2 regions of the Clostridium sp. JNZ J1-5 genome follow, and region 1 is predicted to be linked to the other one. Evidence: riboswitches for the same ligand, from Rfam matches in the RefSeq annotation. Region 1 holds a riboswitch; the other holds the start of a gene.
The links. Region 1 has a riboswitch for cyclic di-GMP ahead of ACWW38_RS12175 (methyl-accepting chemotaxis protein). Riboswitches for the same ligand answer to the same signal wherever they lie in the genome.
Positions count from the first base shown of each region.

Region 2: linked by a shared signal. The riboswitch ahead of ACWW38_RS02170 (response regulator) and the one ahead of ACWW38_RS12175 (methyl-accepting chemotaxis protein) in region 1 are both predicted to bind cyclic di-GMP.

Region 1 is NZ_CM132773.1:2,518,589-2,526,865, reverse strand. Features, by position in the region: gene ACWW38_RS12175 (methyl-accepting chemotaxis protein) at 1-1,951, opposite strand, end outside; cyclic di-GMP riboswitch class I at 2,068-2,154, opposite strand; gene ACWW38_RS12170 (M55 family metallopeptidase) at 2,495-3,295, opposite strand; gene ACWW38_RS12165 (N-acyl-D-amino-acid deacylase family protein) at 3,292-4,695, opposite strand; gene ACWW38_RS12160 (polyamine ABC transporter substrate-binding protein) at 4,717-5,799, opposite strand; gene ACWW38_RS12155 (ABC transporter permease) at 5,818-6,600, opposite strand; gene ACWW38_RS12150 (ABC transporter permease) at 6,600-7,460, opposite strand; gene ACWW38_RS12145 (ABC transporter ATP-binding protein) at 7,463-8,277, opposite strand, start outside.
Region 2 is NZ_CM132773.1:431,093-439,369, forward strand. Features, by position in the region: gene ACWW38_RS02160 (diguanylate cyclase domain-containing protein) at 1-929, opposite strand, end outside; gene ACWW38_RS02165 (chemotaxis protein CheC) at 922-1,557, opposite strand; gene ACWW38_RS02170 (response regulator) at 1,547-1,921, opposite strand; cyclic di-GMP riboswitch class II at 1,998-2,080, opposite strand; gene ACWW38_RS02175 (hypothetical protein) at 2,118-2,249, opposite strand; gene ACWW38_RS02180 (hypothetical protein) at 2,284-2,421, opposite strand; gene ACWW38_RS02185 (CGGC domain-containing protein) at 3,020-3,352, opposite strand; gene ACWW38_RS02190 (class I SAM-dependent methyltransferase) at 3,375-3,947, opposite strand; gene ACWW38_RS02195 (CPBP family intramembrane glutamic endopeptidase) at 4,353-5,027, opposite strand; gene ACWW38_RS02200 (GNAT family N-acetyltransferase) at 5,154-5,528, opposite strand; RNA gene rnpB (RNase P RNA component class A) at 5,867-6,211, opposite strand; gene ACWW38_RS02210 (Nif3-like dinuclear metal center hexameric protein) at 6,411-7,226, opposite strand; gene ACWW38_RS02215 (tRNA (adenine(22)-N(1))-methyltransferase) at 7,217-7,906, opposite strand; gene ACWW38_RS02220 (PH domain-containing protein) at 7,917-8,277, opposite strand, start outside.

The DNA.
Region 1 (8,277 bases):
CTAATTGCTCCTCTGTAGATGCTGAAACTTCTTGAGTTGCTGCTGAAGTTTCTTCTGTTGCAGCAGTTATATTCCCTATAACATTTACAATCTCATCCTTTTTCACTGCCATTTCATCACTATATTTTTTTAGTTCTTGTGTCATATCTATTAATGATTTTATAGAATTCGATATATAACTAAATATACTCTCAGTTTCCTCCACTGCTTTATCCTGTTCTATTATGATAGCTTTAGCACTATCCATAGATTCTACAGCTGATTTTGATTGAATTTGCACTCCTGATATTAATTCTTTTATTTGAGTAGCTGCCTTTGAAGATTCCTCTGATAGCTTTCTTACTTCCTCGGCAACCACCGCAAAACCTCTTCCATGTTCACCTGCTCTTGCCGCCTCTATGGATGCATTTAATGATAAAAGATTTGTCTGTTGTGCTATTTGTTCTATTGTAGAAGTTATTATACCTATCTCTTCTGAGCTTTTATCTACTTTTTCTATGATCTCACCAACTCTATATGCAGCAATACCGCTTTCTTTTGATTTTTCAGTTAGTACTTTTACTGCCTTTAATCCATTATCACTGAGTTTATTTGTTTCATCAGATATATCTTTCATGTTATTTGTAGATTTTGATACAATCTCAATTTTATCGGCTAATTCATTTACTACTTCAGAACCATATTGAGTGTCTCTAGCCTCTTCATCCATGCCTTTAGCTACCTCTTCCATTGTTCTAGATATTTCAGAAGAAACCATAGCTGTTTTTTCAGTAATATCTGATAAGGATTTTGAGGATTCAAAAACAGTACTAGTAGAATTTTTGACCTTTTTAATTAAAGCTGCTATATTGTCAACCATACCATTGTAACTATTACCTATTTCCCCAAATTCATCTTTTGAATTTATCTTAACCTTAGCAGTTAAGTCTCCCTCTGAAGCCTTCCCAAATGCTTCTTTTAATTTATTTAATGGCCCTGATATACTTCTTTCAAGTAAAATGGCTATAAATATTCCCACTAGAGCGCATATAGCTATAATTAATAGGGTAAACTTCATTATTACATTTGTATCACTTACCAGTTCGGTATCCTCCATGATAGCCATAAGCTTCCATCCGGTTCTATTGTTTGTATGAAAAGTTAGAAACTTCTGTTTACCTCCATATGTATACTTTTCAAATCCACTTTCTTTAGATTTTACACTTGTCCAAAACTGCTCCTTAGTAATAGTATCTTTGCCTAAAAGGTTAGTATCCCTATGAGCAATCATAGTTCCATTTTTATCTGTTAAAACTACATAACCTGCTTTTCCAATAACGCTATTAATTATGTTATCTGTCATTTCTTTAAGTTCAATATCAATAGCCATAACCCCTACAACTTTTCCATCTACAACTACAGCTTTTGATTCAGTTACTATAGTCTTTTTAGTGTTTTCATCTATATATGTATTACTCCATACAACCTTTCCCTTTTGGCTTACAGCATCTTTATACCAAGCTTTTTCTGTTGGATTATAGTCTTTAGGTAAGTTTGGTACTGGATAAGCATACATTTTACCACTTGATGAAGCAAAGTAAGCAACTAATAGATTTTCATTTGAATTCTTTATATTTTTTAAAAGTTCTATACTCATATCAAGTTCATTTTTACCTACTGATACGTTTCCTTGTGCAGCTTCAATTTTCCCAAAACTAGCTGATGAAGCTAAAAATTCTAGTTGATTTTCTAATCCTCCTAAAAATTTAGTTATAGATCTATCAACTTCTTGAAGTGTTTGTCCAGAAGTTACTATAAGTTTATTCTGTAAAATAGTATAAGATTTTTTATAACAAACATATCCAAGAATAATTAACGGCAGCACAATAGATATTATAGAAACCGCTATTAATCTGTTTCTAACACTCCCGGTGAATGACTTAAAATTCTTTTTTCCCTTATTATTCTTCATCTGTTTCACTCCCTATAATTTTTTAATAAATAAAAAAATGCCAAAGACACTTCTAATTTACCAGTGCCTTTGACATAGTTATCCACAAAACTTTCTATAATTATTTTTGTAAATACTTCGGCAACCTGGCAGTCATAGAATTTTTATTCCTTAGACCCATAGCTTTGCGTCTCTACCTTTCGATAGATTTGCTATTATCGATATTTTTAATACATCTTTGCTTATATAAAACTTAATTTTTACTTTTTATTCTTCAAAATATGTATATTACTATAGTTTCAATACCTAGTAACAAATATATCCCCCTACATGCCATAAGTAGGTAATTATCATAATTACTAACATATAATAGCATTTTTCTACATAAATGTAAACCATCTTTTAAATTAAATTACATTTTTACACAAAATTTAAAAGTATTATGCTATCAAATAAAAAATCAAGACTTCTCCTATGAAGAGAAGCCTTAAAGCCTTAATTTATTTTTTTAATAGATTTTAAATTCAATACTTATCCATAGTAAGATGAAATTTAATTATAAGATTATGTTAGAAATAAAACAGCTCTTAAAACTTCAAAATAATCCTTTGTATTAAATGATATTACCTTAGGAGAAGCTAATTTTGCTCCTGGATAAAAAGAAAATCTATAGGCTTTTGTATGTGATACATATCCAATCTCTAATTCAAATTCTTCTGGAAGTTGTAATTTGCAAAGATTCAAATCTCCACTTAATGCATTCTCTACTTCTTTTTCTATCATTTCAACAGCTAAGTCTGGGTGAATGCTTATAGTAGATGCTCCTACCCCTTCATTTACAGCCACAGTCTTAATATTCTTATTTAACAACTTTATATTTTCACAAAGTCCTTTATCTCCGCTAACGAAAGCACATGGAACTCCAACATATGCTGCTGCATATGCGTGAAGAGTAAATTCACTTGCATATTCTCCATTGATTTTAATGTAATCTACATCATAAGGATTCATAGTATGAGCCAATGGATTTTCATTAGAACCTCCCCATGAATGATAACCTGTAAATAATACTGCATCAAAAGTATTGTCTAACTGTTGCACCATAGAGAAAGGGTGTCCAGCCCATCCTCTAATTATCTTAACATTTTTCGGAAGCAAGGAAGGATTTAGGTTTCTTCCACTGTCATGTGCATCCTTAATTAATATCTCTTTTGCTCCAGCTTTTATTGCTCCATTACATGCTGCTCTTACTTCTCTATTCATTTGATCAGCAAACTTGTTATAATCAGCCTTAGACTTTTCAGTTTCATCCCAGCTGGTAATGCCTGTTGTACCTTCAATATCTGCACTAATAAATACTTTCATTTATATATTTCCTCCTTTTCATATGTGAATCTATTATTTCTAATAACTTTTCCTGGCAGACAACCTTTGACTAAATTACCTTCTCTTACTACAATCTTACCATTTACAATTACATAATGAATTCCTTTTGGCTTTTCATCTGGTTCTCCTCTGTCTGGAAATTCTGCTTTGTCTTCTATTTTATTAATATCAAAAATAACAATATCTGCGTCAGCTCCTGCAGTCATCCTTCCTTTTTCCGTAAGTCCTATTGTGTTAGCTGGAAGCAGAGTACATTTTTCTATTGCTTTAAGAAGTGATATACTTTTTTGTTCTCTAACCATTTTTCTGAAAAATCGTGGAAAGGTACCTGCGTTCTGCGGATGCCCTTCTTTAGCGTTACCTGTAGGACTTGGACCTGTATCAGAAGATACCATTATATAATCCTTTAATAAAGCTTCATATATTTCATTTTCAACTCCAGTAAAACAAATTACGCTGTCATTTTTATAGAAGTTTCTTAATTCCTTATATATTTCAGGTGTTAATCTCTTGCCCTTATATTTCCCAGTAGACGCAAGTAAATCTTCTAACTTCCATCCAAATCTCTCCATATAATCCTGATCATAAATAGTACTCCCTATAAAAGTTGCAAAGGCGGTATACATTCCGCTATCTGCAGATACTTTAATGCCTCTTTCTCTAGCCTTATCTACTATCTCAAGAGCTTCCGTCATAAGTCCCATTCCATACTGATATACAAAGTGAGAAATCAGTACATGAGCTCCTGTAACTTCTGCTATCCTTACAGCTTCTATTAATGATGTTAAATCTCCTGGCATATTTAGATTTGTGTGTATTGGTATGATCATTTTATATTTTGCTACAATATTACTTAAGGTCATTATCTCATCTATTGATGATCCTGGAGCATATTCTAATCCAAAGGATAATCCTATTGCTCCATCTTCAATAGATTTCTCCAGCAACTTACACATATGAGTAATCTGATCTTTTGTTGCAGGAACATAAGGACTTTCTATTCCTACGGCTTTTCTTAAGGTAAAAGAATGCCCTACTAATTGTGCTTGATTTATAGGAAACCCATCTAAACTTTGCTCTTGAAAAAATTTTTTTAAATCCAAAGGGCTTAAGCCACAATTCCCCCCTACAGTTGTTGTAACTCCCTGAAGTGCAGAAAGCTCTGCACATTCAATATGACCATCTATATGCCCATGAATATCAATAAATCCAGGACATACTATCATACCTTCTGCGTCTATTTCAATCTTTCCACTTATTTCTTCATTAGTAATTATAGATATCTTCGTTCCGTTAATACCCACTTGACCTATTTTTATATACTTTTTCTCTGGGTCAACAATGGTACCATTTTTTATAACTAAATCATAGATATCCACATAATCACTTCCTAAATCAAATTATTGTTGCTTAAATTCAGACCAGATTAAATCATATTTTTTTGCTGAATCTCCAACATCACTTAAATGTTTCGCTTTAGAAAACTCATTAGTTGGCACAAATACAGCCTTATTCTCTAAATATTCCTTTGACATAAATTGTTTAGCTGCAGTATTTGTATTTATATATTCATTAATTGTTGTGGCTTCATTACTTATTTCTCCTTCTAACATGAAGTTAATAAAAGCTTCAGCATTCTTTTGATGAGGAGCCTTGGCTGGTATAATAAAGCTATCTTCTCCAAATTGCATTCCCTCTTCCGGATAAACAATTTTAAGCTTTGGATTTCCTTTTACTGCAGCAGATGCTTGGGATCCCCACATAAGACCTATAGTGCAATCTTCACTTATAAGGCTATTATGAGGAGTATCTGCATCAAACACCTTCACATTTGGTTTAAGTTTTTTCAATTCTTCTTTTGCTTTATCTAGTTTTGCTTGATCAGTTTCATTTATTGTGTAGCCTAATTTTGTTAATGCAATACCAATTACAGATCTAGGATCGTCTAAAAGTACCACAGAATCTTTAAATGAAGGATCCCATAAATCCTTTAAACTTTTTATATCTTTTTTTATTTTATCTCCATTATAAACAATCATTTGAGCCCCAAGAGTATAAGGGATAGAATACTTATTATCTTTATCAAAATATTGTCCTAAGTAGGTAGGCTCAACATTTTTATAATTAGGTATATTACCTTTATTTATAGGCTGCATTAATACTTCACTTTGCTTTGCCATAACCTGTATTATATAGTCACTGCATACTATTACATCATATTGTCCACCTTTAACAGCCTGAAGCTTTGCCATCATTTCTTCATTAGTAGAAAAGTTGCTATAGTTAACCTTAATGCCAGTCTTGCTTTCAAATTTCTTAATAACCTCATCTGGCACATAATTAGCCCAAGTAAATAAGTTTACTACTTTTTCTTCTCCTCCAGTATTTGCAGTTTTAGATTTACCTGAGCATCCTACAAAAGAAACTAGTGAAAAAATTAAAATAGATAGTATACTTAAATTTCTTATTAATTTTTTTGACACTTAAAACACCCCTTTACATTATTTTGCTTTATTCAGCTTAATACTCTGTGAAAAAACAAGAACTATAAACGTAGTAAGTAACATTACACTACATAGTGCATTTATTTCCGGCGAAAGTCCAAAACGCAGCATTGAAAATATTTTTATTGGTAAAGTAGTACTTTCTGGTCCTGATACAAAGAAATTGATTATTACATCATCTAGCGAAAGAGCAAATGCCAACATTGCACCAGAAAGAACACCGGGTAATATAATTGGAAGAGTTATAGTTCTAAATACTGTAAGCTTATTTGCTCCTAAATCCATTGCAGCATCTTCAATTGAATGATCAAATCCTGCAAGTCTTGCCTTTACTGTAACAAACACGAAAGGTATACAGAATGTGGTATGAGAAAGCACTAGCGTAAATATACCAAATTCCATATGCATTGATGAAAAATATACTAAAAGTGAAATTCCCATTATTATTTCGGGAATTACTATAGGTATATAAAGTAACATATCAATTAAGCCCTTACCCTTAAAAGTGTATTTATATAGTCCTACAGCTCCAATAGTTCCAATTATAGTAGAAATTCCAGTACTTAATACTGCTACTGTTAAACTATTTTTTAAAGCTAACAGAACATTGTCATTCTGAAAAAGTTTTGAATACCATTGAAGAGTAAAGCCATTCCAAACTGCATTACTCTTTGATACATTGAAGGAGTATATTATTATTACTACTATAGGAATATATATAAATAGAAACACAAATACAATATAAAAGTTAGATAACCATTTTAATAATTTACTTTCCATTAGAAGACCTCCATATCCGACTTTTTGCCTACTATTTTTATATATATTCCTATTAATAAAAGAGACACTATCATCATAACAATAGACAATGCTGCTCCAAATGGCCAATCTCTGGATACGAGGAATTGATTTTTAATCAAATTACCAACAAGCATAACTCTGCTTCCACCCATTAGGTCAGGTATAAAAAACAAACCTATAGATGGTATAAAAACAAGAATGCATCCCGCTACTATTCCGGGCATAGTTAGAGGAATAGTTACAGTTAAAAATGTTTTCCATCTGCCTGCTCCAAGATCTTTTGCAGCTTCTAAATAGCTTCTATCTAACTTTTCTATAGAGTTATATAGGGGTAGTACCATAAATGGGAACAAGGTATATACCATACCAACAAGCACTGCTCCATAACTATAAAGCATCTTAAAAGGTTCTTTAATTAAACCAATACCTATAAGAATATGATTTATAATTCCTTCCGTTCTTAAAAGTATAATCCACCCATAAGTTCTTATAAGGGAGTTAGTCCAAAATGGAATTATAATAAGTACTAAAACCAATACTCTATACTTTTTCGGTATTTTCGATGCAAAGTATGCGAAAGGGTACCCAAAAATAAGAGTAAGTAGTGTTGTAATAAAAGCAATTGATATGGAATCCTTAAACACTTTAAAATAAAGTGGGTTCTTCATTCTTGCATAGTTTTCAATGGTTGGTGTAAATATTATGCCTCCATCTGTTCCCCTTTGCATAAAACTTATAAATATAATGTAGCAGAGAGGAATTGCTATAAAAATTATCATCCAAAGAGATATAGGTCCTATAAATGAAAATTTAGAAATATTTTCTTTACTTTTTTTCATCTTTATAGTCCCTCCTCTCCATCCACCATTGCCATGTCTTCTGGATTCCAGGATAACCATACATTAGTGCCTTCTTTAGACAATTCTGATTTTTTATTATAATTATTAATTAATACTTCTTGTCCATTTGATAATACTACTGTGGTTTTTATAATTGAACCAACATAGCTGTGTTCTTTAACAATTGCCTTTAAATTGAACTTTTCATTTCTTTCAATAGAACATTTTATATTTTCAGGTCGAACAGAAATATAAATTTTACTACCAATAATTAAATTACTATTTTCAACATCAATTATTTCATCTTCTATCCTTATTTTAGCAAATTTATCATCTTCACTTTCTACAACTGCATTAAATAAATTCGATTCACCAATAAAACTAGCAACAAACTTTGTTTTTGGCTTTTCATAGATTTCTTCCGGAGTTCCTATCTGTTCTATAATTCCGCCCCTCATAACTGCAATTCTGTCTGACATATTAAGAGCTTCTTCTTGATCATGTGTTACATATATAAATGTTATAGCCAGCTTTTTTTGAAGCCTTTTCAGCTCTATCTGCATTTGCTTTCTAAGTTTTAAGTCAAGAGCTCCTAGCGGCTCATCTAAAAGCAAAATTTTAGGGTTATTTATAAGCGCCCTTGCAATAGCAACTCTTTGCTTTTGTCCTCCACTTAATTGATCAGGCATTCTCTTTTCAAAACCTTCAAGCTGAACCAAATTCAGCATCTCATTTACCCGTTTTGCAATTTCAGATTTATTTACTTTTTTGATTTTAAGTCCATAGGCAATATTATTATAAACATTCATATGAGGGA
Region 2 (8,277 bases), 1.5 Mb from region 1:
TAGGAAAATGAATAGTATCTATTTCCTCCTTGGCTTTTAGCTTTATACATTGCCCTATCTGCCTGTAATACTAGTTCATCAATATCATTTCCATCATTAGGTAGTATACTAATACCTATGCTTAAAGATATTTTTATTTGTTCTTCCTTACAATATAAAACTTTAGTATTATTAACAATTCTTGAGGCTATAGCTTTACAATCATTGTAATTTTTTATAAATGGTAATAATATTAAAAACTCATCTCCGCCAAGTCTAGCAACTATATCCCCTTTTCTAGTGGATTCTCTTAATATTTTAGCTACATGAATAAGAACCTCGTCCCCTTTTTTATGTCCATATGTATCATTTATATATTTAAATTTATCAACATCTATAAACATAAGACCTAAAAGAATATTATTTCTTTTAGCATTATTATAAAATTCATCTGCAATCTTATAAAACAATGTTCTATTTGCTACACCTGTTAGTCCATCATAATAAGCTAATTTATTAATAGTTCTTTCTTTTTCCTTTAATTCTTTATTTAAAATATATAATTTATTAACATATTTTTTTAATTGATTAATGCGTAAAAATTGATTAGTCACATCAATAAATTCAACAAGTATAAAGTTCAAATTCTCTTTATCTATTCTGCTTATCTTCAAATTTAAATTTTTATTACTATTTAGCAAATCTTTATGCATAGCTGCTGAAAAAAACATTTTTCTTCCATCATTAATTACACAATTCATTATCTCTCTAAAATAACCTTTATCTAGACTTGGAATAACATCATATATACAATTATTTATTACCTTTTCCTCAATAATATGAGTTAAATGCTCCATATGACTATTCCAAAATAAAATTTTTAAATCTTCATTTAATATTATTATTCCTTCATTTATATTGTTTAATATATCATATAAAATTCTATCCACAGAAATCATCTTCTATCTTATCTACTTTATTTAATAGCTCACTTAATGAACTTAAAGTAAGATTAATTATTATAGCTCCTGCTATTTCTGAGCCGTCTATTTTGAAGGTTATATATAACATTAAAAGATGAGTAAACTCTTTACTCTTTATATTTTTTTCAAAATCTATTTTATTAAATATTTTTACTTCTGGCAAAGTATAACTTAATTTTATTTTTAGATAATTTCCTATTTCACCTATAACTGAGTTTAATATTATATTTCCAATTTCCTTTATAATATCGAAATCTACATCTGTAAAATTCATATTGCCTAATTGGTTTTCATCATTTTCATTTAAACACAAGTTTATAAATGTTCTCATTTTATCAGCTGGGAATATCAAATTTGCCCTTCCTCTTAGTTCATCTTTAAATGATATAGAGGATACCATTATATTTCCCTGTACTGCCTTTGGAAGATAATTATCCATGTCTATTATTTTTTCATTTAAATCTAAAATCTCCAAATTAGGCACATTTAATAATATTTTTTTATTAATTATTTCAGACAGTATACTTGCTGATTTACCTACACTTATATTAAATAATTCTTTTAATATGTCTTCTCTTTCTACTCTATATTCCATTTTCACTATTCCTTATTATTTCACATACAGATTTTGCTTTTTCTTCAGTAAAAGGCTTGTTTATAAATGCCATTACCCCATATGAATCTATTTCTTCCTTTATACTTTTCTGAACATCTGCAGAAACTACAATTATTTTTGCATTAGGATCATATTCATTTATTTGTTTTATTAGCTCTTCTCCATTTAATTTAGGCATCAATAAATCCACAAATGTATAATTTGGCTTAATACTTTTGAATTTTTCTAAGCCTTCTTCTCCGTCCTTTGCAAAATAAGTATTTACATTATCCAAATATTTCACAATTAAGTTAGCTATTACTCTTTGGGAAAAAGCAGAATCGTCAATAATTAAAATATTCATTTTAACTATACCTCCTATTTAATTATGGAATAAGTTATTCTGTATAAAATAAAAAACCTATATTCATAAAAAATATGAATATAGGGTGGGTTGCATCAATAACTCCATACATATCAGATGCCCAAATTAAATATGTACTTCACAGTTCCCCTTATATTTTAAATCAATCTAAATTACAACAGTTAAATATTATCATTTAATAAAAGTTGTTGCAATAGTTATCTATCTTAAATTCGCACATTCTTCTAAAGCTAGTCCTAACATCTTTGTAATCTAGAAGTTTTTCTTTATATTCCGGTGATGGTAAAACTAATTTCAATCTATTCATTTTATACCTCCAAATTATATTAAAAATCCTCACTTCATTTTTTACTGCCACAGCTCACTATAAGAAGAATGGTGATTTGGTGTATATTATTTTCATTTATTATATTAATTGCATTCCTAAAGATTTCTATGATTATATTTAAATCTTCAAGTTCTGGTTTCCTGATTTTCATATCACTACTCCCTATCATTGTATAAATACTATTTGTTGCATAATAAAATACTGTTGTGGCGTAACATAAGAAAGATATGACAAAACTGAATATGAAATTATGTTACATCAAATATACAAATTGAAATTTAAGTGAGACTCCAAATTTTATATTTGGCCAGTCGAACTTACACCTGCGTAATGAAATGGAGTAGGTGTTTCATTTATAAATAACGATAAAAAACTTGATATATAGGCATTTATAGTATCATAAACTAAAAGAAACTCCTACTTCGCTACTCTACGTAGGAGTAAGTTCCGCTAGCTAAATCAAAGATTTAGAGCGTCACTTAAATTACTATTTATTAAGTTAATTTACATCTTTTCTATGTTGCATTAAAAGAATATTATGAAGAAATTTAATCAATCAGTAATCCCATTAGTAAAGAATCATAGAATTCGTCATTAATTAAAAAATCTGATATAAATTTGCAACATATATACGAGAATTATCTCCCCATGGATGATATCCCGTACCAATATACTTATACCCATACTTTTCATAATATCAGATAGGATTTGTTATAATAAGAAAATCACGACGCAAGAATGTTTTTTTATTAATGAGTATAATCGATAATATTTATATTATTACCTAATCTTTTTTCAATTGATTCCTTCATTCTTTCTGCATAAGGGCAAGCGAATCCTATAGGAGTTCCTTTTTTAATACAGGAAGCTAATACAATAGTGTCAGCACCTCTTTTTACCATTTCAGCAGCTCTTGTTACTGCTTTTTTTCCAGGACAGCCACCACAAGTATTTACGCCAATTACCTCAATATCTCCTTCAATTCCATCAAAAGCAAGTTTTTTATCTCGCATAACCCTAAAACAAGTAGTACCAGGGCACATATCTTCTGTTTGCATACATCTAATAAGCCCAACTTTCATACTTTTTACCCCCTATTTATTTTTATTTTTCAAACACTAAACCAAAATGATAAGGTAGAAGTTCAATCCGCTTCTCTAAAGTAAATCCTACTTTTGACGCCCATTCTATTATAGTTTCAGATTTAGGCCTAATTTCCATTGATGGTCCTCTTGGAGTTTCTTCATGTCTCCAATGTATAACTCCTATTTTGCCATTCTTATTTAAGACATCATAAACACTTTGAAGCAAATCTAGTGGATTCTCACAATGGAGGATATTAAATAATGTTATATAATCAATTTCAGTTTTATATTTTTTTAATTCTTCTATAGTGCTCTCTGTAGATATATCACCGTGAATTAAGTAAACATTTTGAATATGATTAGCTTGTATCTTGCTTGTACAACTTTCTACCATTTTTTCATCAACATCTATGCCAATAACATTCATACTTACAAGCTTAGCAGCTGGTATTAAAAATGTTCCGTAGCCACATCCTATATCAATTAAAGTTCTTATATTTTTTTCTACACCCATTTGTTTAAGAGTATCTACTGGGTTAAAAAATGATTGCCATAACTCTTCTGACGGCATTCCTGATTCCCTATATTTCATTAAAATCATCTCCTTCTTTAGTTTGCCCAACTAAAATTTGTTTGAGTTTTTATATACTGCTACATAGCATAAAGCTATCATGTATTAATACCATGCAACACCAATCAATGCATGTATTTCTATTATAACAAAATTATATACTAACTTTGATTGAAAATTATATTAAAGAAAACAATGAAATAAATATCTATAACAAATATAATCGAATACTTAATAAAAAAAATCTGTAAAAAATAAAACACATACCTTTTAGATAGTGTTTTCAATACTGGCCTTTTCAAGAGCAACCATATATTTATTTCTTTCTTCCATTTTTATAACGGTTATTGGGTATCCATTTCTTATAAGAATTAAATTCATAAATAAGCCTATAGTAAATTATGCTTTATAAAAACTTTACTACTGTTAAACTATGTTAAACATTTTAAGTCCAATAAATATAATTGCACTATCTGCCATTATGTGAACTATCCAAGAATTTATAAAGTTTTCTGACTTAGTATCAAGCCAGTTAAATATAAATCCTACAGCTATAAGCCCTAACAGGGCCAATCCTATTATCCATATGTTAAACCAAGTTTTAAAAATAGCAATATGATAAAGTCCAAAAAGTATAGAAGAATAGACATAAGCTATCTTTTTATATTTTAGTTTATATAAATTCAAAAATATGAACCCTCTAAAGAAAAACTCTTCTAAAAAAGAATTTCCAAAAGTAATATAAGCTCCTATAAAAGCAAAATTTGCTGGAGTAATGTTAGACTTGTTTTGTAATTCTTTTGATATGCTCTGAAAATCTATAAAGTGACCTAAAAAATAATAAGCTATTAATATAATTAAAAATGAGCTTATTCCAAATAGGCATCCTAATTTCAAATGTTTTTTATCTATTTTTTTAATATTTATAGCTTTAGTTAAACTATTATTTTCAAATAAATTTATATACATATACGGTATCATAGTAAATAATATAATTTTTGATACTGTTTTTAACGCATAGTTTACCTGAAGAAATTGTTCAACAAAATATAATACTATGCATGCAACTACTGAGCTAATTATTACGTATCTTATTCTCATTTTTCACCTATCCTAATTGATAATTTATTATAATATATTTTGTCATGCTGTAATATCTTCCAACCAACAAAATTTTTTATCAGTCACAATTTGAATAATACGATCTTACCATCTTAAAAATAATAATTACTTAAACAAATCCATTTCAAATTCAATTTCGTGTTTTAAAGGTATATTAAAATCCCCAAGTAAAGGGATTGATGGTTTTAATTCTCTCGAAGTATCCAATGCATTACGATATATATTTACCATATCAAATCCTCGTTTTTGATAAAAACGTATAGCATTTATATTATCATTTGTTGTAATCAATTTTATTTTCGTACATTTCTTCTCACTTGCTATTTCAATAATTTTATTTACAAGATTAGTGCCAATTCCTTGATTTTCCTTCAAACTGTCTAAAGACATAATTTCACATTCATTGCTCTTAATTGTATATGTAATTAATCCAATAATGGTTTCTTTATCATATATAACAAAACCGTCCAATTTTGTCATATCAACTAATTCTCCTCTAATTACCATATCAGTGGAAAACCAATGGGAACTAATAAAATCATTAATTTGTTTCCTGTTTTCAGGCGATATTATTCTTATATCCATGTTCCTATTACCCTTTCATAAATATTATCTGTTTCCTCATATTTTACTATCGCTTATTAAGTAAAAAAGATTGCATATATTTTTATCATTTAGTTTAACAAAATACAAAATAATACATGCATTTCTATTATAACAGAATTATATATCTATTTGGATTGAAAATTATATTAAAGAAAACAATGAAAAAGTCTGTAAAAAAATAAAACACATACCCACAAAGGTAGTGTTTTCAATATGCGACTAAGTCTATAAGCCGAGTTCTGTATTTGACGATCATCTATCTAGGCTCATTGTTACCAATGGGCTCAAGCGATCTTACCCGAAGACAGGACGGGCAGCCCCATATGTCTTCCTATTCGATCTTGCTCCAGGTGGGGTTTACATAGCCGCAAAGTCGCCATTGCGCTGGTGAGCTCTTACCTCGCCTTTCCACCCTTACCCTTCATAAGAAGGGCGGTATATCTCTGTTGCACTTTCCTTAGAGTTGCCTCCACTGGGTATTACCCAGCACCCTGCCCTATGGAGCTCGGACTTTCCTCTCCTGCACATTGTGCAGCAGCGATCATCTGGCTTACTCGCAGATTTTATATTAACACATTATTTTATAAAAATCAAATTTATTTTAATTCCATGCTAAGAAATGATTCCCTATACAATTTGCTATTTAGGTAAGAACTAATAGGTAATAGGTAAAAAGTAAGAGTTTATGAAAAAATTCAGCAAGGCTGAATTTTCACCACAACTATTATTTCTTAGCTCTTACCTCATGACTTCCCCTTAAATTATCTTATATGGATCCTTTAAGCTTTCTGATATAATAACAGTATTATCATATCCTAATCCCCTTATTTTGTCCTGCAAGACTTTTCCCATCAACTTAAATACTGGCCATTCTGTTCCGAAGTGTCCTGCATCAATTATTCCAATTCCATCTTCTGAATAATCGCTAACATAGTGATAAGTAGTATCCCCTGTTATAATGCAATCTGCTCCCATATTCTTTGCCAGTGAAAAATAATCTTGCCCGCTGCCATTTACTACAGCAACTTTACTTATTCCCATTAAATCTTCTCCAGCATATCTTAGATATGGAATATTCAATGTTTCTTTAACTTTATTACATAAACTTATTAATGTAACAGGCTCATTTAAAGCAGCAATTCTTCCAATACCACTTTTATTTTCTTTAGAATTTCTATTAGGTGAAAGTTCCATAGTTATATAATCATTAAACCCTAACATCTTCATTAATATTTCATTTATTCCGTCTTCAGCTGCATCCAAATTTGTATGTGCTGAATATAGATTTATATCATTTTTAATGAGTTCATTTATCTTTCTTCCACTAAGAGTTTCATAAGTAATGGAGGAAGGTTTTATAAATAGTAATGGATGATGAGTAAAAATTAAATTACAACCTTTTTCTGATGCTTCTCTTATAACATCAAGAGTACAATCCAATGCTAAAAGTATAGAGGTGATTTCTTTGTTTAAATCACCTACCATTAACCCAACATTATCATAGCTCTCTTTAAGATTTACTGGAGCCATTTTTTCCACTATATTTTTTATATCTTTAACCTTTAAAGACATTTTAATATTTCCTCCAACTTTTTAATTTTTTCATTTAATTCAGCTTTTCTATTATCCGCTAGTTCTGTATCCTCTGATATGTATCCTAATATGTTACTATATTTTTCTATTTTATAATTTATATAATCTTTAATTAGAGGATGCTTTTTTTCAATTAGCTTCTTACTAATCTCATAGTATATGCTATCTACAACTTGAATATTAGTACCATATTTTACCTTTATTATTTCATAATACTTACCTTCATCTAAGCAAAGTTCTTCATCTAATATACTATATCCACTTTTATAAAGATATTCTCTTAGTATGTCAGGATTTTGCACTGGCTGCAAAATTAGAAATTTAAGGCTTTTAAAAACATCCTTCTTTTCTTCTATAATATCCCTAATTAAGTTTCCGCCCATTCCAGCAATAATAGCTCCATCGACTTCAAAAGGCTCAATAGTTGTGAATCCTGGACCTAATCTACAGGATATAACTCTATCTAATTTTTCTCTAATTATATTATCTTTTGCTCTTTCTACTGGTCCTCTATTAATGTCTGAAGCAATAGCTTCTTTACATACTCCATTTTGTATTAAGAAAATTGGAAGATATCCATGATCAGTTCCTATATCAGCAATTTTATCACATTTATCTACTAATGATGCTATTGTTTTTAATCTAGTACTTATATTCATTGCTTGTCTCCTAGAGTATAAAATTTAAAATTGTTTTTATCTGCATTACAAAAAATACAATTGATATTATTAATGATGCGTATATGTATCTATTAGCACTCTTTCTATCATATTTTGCATGAAAATGAGCTGCATAATACATACAAAACAAAATAGCCATATTTAAAACACCATATGTAGTCTGTTTAAATGCAAATTGCTTGCCTGTCCCCATTCTTACCGGCTGGAATTTAGCATCAAAGCTTAATGGCATTTCATTTGGAATAAGATTTTTTATGTATAAAAATAGTGGAGTAATGGTAAATAAAACAATAATTACACTAACAATTATAAAAGGAATCATAAAATCCTTTTTTTTATGTAGATTTATT